Regions from separate parts of the Paenibacillus sp. KN14-4R genome, predicted to be linked through region 1. Evidence: predicted binding sites of a transcription regulator. Region 1 holds the regulator's gene; the other holds the start of a gene.

Region 1 (2,467 bases):
GCCTCTTACAGCTAATCCTACTTGAGTGACAGCCGATAATATTCGATTAATCTGCTGCGTCAGAACAAGCGCTGGCAGATGCATCATCACAGAAGCGCGAATACCCGTTCCTACATTTGTAGGGCAACAAGTTAGGTAACCTTTCTTCTCGTCATAACCGTAATTTAGGTGCGATTCAAACACATCGTCAATTTGGGAAGCTAAGTCCCATGCTTCTTTTACCTGAAATCCTTGGTATAAGCACTGAATTCTTAGGTGGTCTTCTTCATTGACCATGACTGAGACCGATTCTTGTTCACTTAAAACGACTGCCCCATTACGCGAGTCATTCGCTAAATTAGGTGATATCAAATGCTTCTCTACGAGTACTTTCTTTTCCAATTCATTTAATTCAGATAAAGGTACGATTGTGAAATTACCGATTGTCCCTAATTCTTCGCTTGCAACGGCCTCGGTGACTTGATTTAATACTTGCTCAGACTGTGCATTCGTGGCAAGCATCGGAAAAGGGACACCTCGCAGGTTTCGAGCAATTCGAACCCGCGATGATATGACAACATCAGAGTCAGGACCATCTCCCTTCATCCAATCACTTAACGCCTCACGAGTAAACCGTTCATATGCCATACAATTCCCTCCTCCAAACACTTCAATAGTGTTATCCTTCTTGGGCGGATATCTTCTTCTCTATTTCACGAATTTCATCTCGAATCTTTGCAGCCTGTTCAAACTCTTCACGCTCAATACGTGTCATCATATCCTTCTTCAAATCTTCAATTTCTCGCTTATATTTAATGAGACCACCAGAACGCTTCGGCACTTTCCCAACATGAACGGTGTTCCCATGTACTCGCCGTAATACCCCATCCAGCTTCTCGGCAAAATTGTTATAACAGTCAACACATCCAAGACGACCCAGCTTCGTAAATTGTGTGTACGTAAGCCCACAATGATCACAATGAATTGTTGGTGCCGTTTTTGCAGTGAATCCATTGTTACCATTACTCAGATCGAAATCAAGCAATCCCGATAGTAAATTATGAATCGAGAACCCATTTGTCGTACCTGGCAATAGATCCCCTTTTTCCCGCGCACACGATTCACAAAAATGAAATTCTGTTTTCTCACCATTTACTATTTTTGTGAAGTGCAAGGAAGCTGGTTTTTTACCACATTCTTGACAGTTCATAGGTTACCTCTCCTTCAACTAACTTAATAAAGAAATTAGCATCGCTTTTAAAATTCTCGCTCTAAGCTGATCACGCATTGGCAATTTAATTTGTAATGTTTCTCTCGAAATAGCCGTTTTCATCAGATTCGCTTCTCTAACTGTGATATGTCCGCCATCTTTCAGACGATATATCAAACCCTCAGATGAAGCTTGATCAATCTGATCCTGAATCGTCTGAAATATAAAATCAATAATCGAGGCATGCGATTGCAAACAGAGCTTCTGAATACGTATATAACCACCGCCACCACGCTTACTCTCAACCAAGTAACCTTTTTCTAGAGTAAACCGAGTCGAGATCACGTAGTTAATTTGTGAAGGAACACATTGAAATTGCTCAGCTAATTCATTGCGTTGAATTTCGACGGCCTGATCGGGGCTTTGCTGCAATATTTGCTTCAAATATTGTTCAATGATTTCGGATACGTTACGCATCCATTCCCCTCCTTTCCGCTCGGTGTTAATTGACTTTGACTTTCTTTGACCTTAATTATATTATAATCAAACCTGCAACAATTGACAAGGGCCTAGTTGGAAATCCTCTTACTTCATTATTATTAGTCAAGCCGTTCAAGGCTATTCAGCAGTTCAGAAATACCTTTCGGCGAAATTATTGCATACAACGCAAAAAAATCTGTAATCACTCACAGTGATAACAGATCCATTTACAAACCCTATGGTTTGTACCTTGAAAACTAGATGCGAATTGAAGTGAAGTAAAACATGGAATAACATAAGAGCATGCTTCTCGGGTTTTCTTACGAAAACACCTACCAGCACAAACCTTTATGCTTACGAAGCAACTTTACTTCGTAAAATTTTTAGATAAGCCCTCGACCGATTAGTATTGGTCAGCTCCACACATTGCTGTGCTTCCACCTCCAACCTATCAACCTCGTCGTCTACAAGGGGTCTTACTAATTGGGAAATCTCATCTTGAGGGGGGCTTCGCGCTTAGATGCTTTCAGCGCTTATCCCCTCCGTACATAGCTACCCAGCGGTGCTCCTGGCGGAACAACTGGTACACCAGCGGTACGTCCATCCCGGTCCTCTCGTACTAAGGACAGCTCCTCTCAAATTTCCTACGCCCACGACAGATAGGGACCGAACTGTCTCACGACGTTCTGAACCCAGCTCGCGTACCGCTTTAATGGGCGAACAGCCCAACCCTTGGGACCTACTTCAGCCCCAGGATGCGATGAGCCGACATCGAGGTGCCAAACCTCCCCGTCGATG
Region 2 (2,467 bases), 800 kb from region 1:
TCGTGGGATTAAATAAGGCTGTTCGTATATTTATGTAGTGTAATTGTTGATGAAATGGTATACTAATGTTAAATGAGTGCGTTTTCTTTTGGTTACAATGGTAAAATTTGTATAATAAATTTGTAGAGAAAAAGGGGGAATTGGTTCGATGTCAAGACGCCCAGTCGTTGTGAAATTAAAGACCGGTCTTCATGCAAGACCTGCCGCATTATTCGTTCAGGAAGCGAATAAGTTCTCATCTGAAATTTTTGTTGAGAAGGATGAGAAGAAAGTGAATGCCAAAAGTATCATGGGTATCATGAGTTTGGCAATTTCCACTGGAACTGAAGTTACGATCTCCGCTGAAGGTTCTGATGCTGATCAAGCTGTAACAGCTCTTGCTACTTTAGTAAGCAAAGAGGAACTGGATAATCAATAAGAGGAATCAACAATAAAGCCGCTGAGGAATCAGCGGCTTTTTTATGTTTTTTATGGGGTTGTGGAGCGGATTACAATTTCTCGATTACTTTATCGATTAAACCGTATTCCATCGCTTCAGCTGCCGTCATAAAGTAGTCACGGTCTGTGTCGCGATCAACTTTTTCGATAGGTTGTCCAGAGCGTTCTGCTAAAATGCCATTCAGCTTTTCGCGTAATTTAATGATACGATTCGCACGAATTTGAATATCTGAAGCTTGACCCTCAGCACCACCAAGTGGTTGGTGAATCATGACTTCTGCATTCGGAAGTGCAAAACGTTTACCCTTCGCACCAGCAGCAAGCAAGAAAGCACCCATGGAAGCAGCCATCCCTACGCAAATCGTAGATACATCAGGCTTAATGTACTGCATGGTATCAAATATCGCCATCCCGGAAGTGATGGAACCACCAGGGGAGTTAATGTATAGCGAGATGTCTTTATCCGGATCTTGTGCTGCCAAGAACAACATCTGTGCAATGATGGAGTTTGCGACTTGATCATTGACTTGTGATCCTAGAAAAATAATACGATCTTTCAGCAGACGTGAGTAAATGTCATACGAACGTTCGCCTCTTGCATCTGGCTCAACTACCATTGGAATAAAACCACTCATAATCTTGACCTCCTTAAATTAGCAGAGCGTGCGTTACGCGCGGCTTCATTAATATTATACTGTTTCTGTTATCATACCTGAAATTATACTAAAGGTCAACAAAGGTCAAACAACATCAGGGTAATGATATATAATTCGATATCCATTAAAAAAGCTCCTTCTAAATGAAGGAGCTTGGTTCTTGTAAATATACGCGCCCGCGAGGGATCGAACCTCGATCTCAGGCTCCGGAGGCCTACGTCATATCCATTGGACCACGGGCGCAAATTATAAGTGACAGCAAGAGTAATTATAGGATAACGTACAGAAAAAATCAAGGGTGCAGAATAAAATCGAGGATCTTTTGAAAGCCTATAACCATATGTGGTAAAAAAGCGTCATACGACAGTTGCTTCCTCTCTCATTATTAGGTATAATAGGAAACGTAGTCAGGTGGGACTTAAAATGAACCCATGGGACATAAAATGTCCTGGTGGCAGGTGTAGAATGAGAGAAATCCTTGAAATTCAAAGGCAGCTCATGCCGGATTTTCTAGAAGTAATGAAAAAAAGGTACACCGTGCTGCACCATATTATGGTCTCAGGTGTAATTGGCCGAAGAACGCTTGCGATGTCATTAGATATGACAGAGCGAATCCTGCGCAGTGAAATTGATTTCTTAAAGGCTCATGGCCTAATTGAAATCGAAGTAAGCGGGATGAGCGTATCAGAAGTCGGACGACAGCTATTACAGGATATAGAGCCGATGATTAAAGAAGTGTTCGGTTTAACCGATCTGGAAGAGCAAATCCGCTCCGCCTTTAATCTGAAACAAGTTGTGATCGTTGCAGGAGATGCAGATACATCCTCTTTTACGAAAAGAGAACTGGGTCTTGCTGGAGCCACTGTGCTTCGCAAAAATGTAACGAACGACGATATTATTGCTGTAACAGGCGGTTCAACTATGGCGCGCATTGCAAGTCAGCTTGTTACCTCAGCTCCACTGAAAGGATCTTGGTTCGTGCCTGCAAGAGGCGGACTTGGTGAAAGTGTGGAGATGCAAGCGAACACGATTGCTTCTGAGATGGCGAAGAAAACAGGAGGGCAGTATCGACTGCTCCACGTACCTGATGATCTTGGCGAAGAAGCGTATCAATCGCTCATGCAAGAGGCAAACATTAAGGAGATCATTGACTTTGTCCGTAAGTGCCGTATCGTTGTTCACGGAATCGGGGATGCTATGATAATGGCAAAACGAAGAAAAGTGGACGATGAAACAACTGCGAAATTGCAAAATGCCGGTGCACTAGCTGAAGCGTTCGGATACTATTTTGACAAAGTGGGTACGGTTGTACATAAGATGCCGACACTTGGATTACAGCTAGAAGACATTCAGCGGACTGAAATTGTCATCGG

What was found. The regulator CtsR, encoded in region 1, represses protease genes until heat stress. The targets are predictions, from matches to a motif close to ATGGTCAATAAAGGTCAAACA.
Region 2: the regulator CtsR is predicted to act here: its motif matches at 1,165-1,185, upstream of clpP (ATP-dependent Clp endopeptidase proteolytic subunit ClpP).

Annotation. Positions count from the first base shown of each region.
Region 1 is NZ_CP197466.1:239,712-242,178, reverse strand. It holds gene ACSBOP_RS01120 (protein arginine kinase) at 1-627, opposite strand, end outside; gene ACSBOP_RS01115 (UvrB/UvrC motif-containing protein) at 659-1,189, opposite strand; gene ACSBOP_RS01110 (CtsR family transcriptional regulator) at 1,208-1,666, opposite strand; rRNA gene ACSBOP_RS01105 (23S ribosomal RNA) at 2,053-2,467, opposite strand, start outside.
Region 2 is NZ_CP197466.1:3,824,625-3,827,091, reverse strand. It holds gene whiA (DNA-binding protein WhiA) at 1-16, shown strand, start outside; gene ACSBOP_RS18835 (HPr family phosphocarrier protein) at 149-418, shown strand; gene clpP (ATP-dependent Clp endopeptidase proteolytic subunit ClpP) at 489-1,073, opposite strand; tRNA gene ACSBOP_RS18825 (tRNA-Arg) at 1,266-1,337, opposite strand; gene ACSBOP_RS18820 (sugar-binding transcriptional regulator) at 1,560-2,467, shown strand, end outside.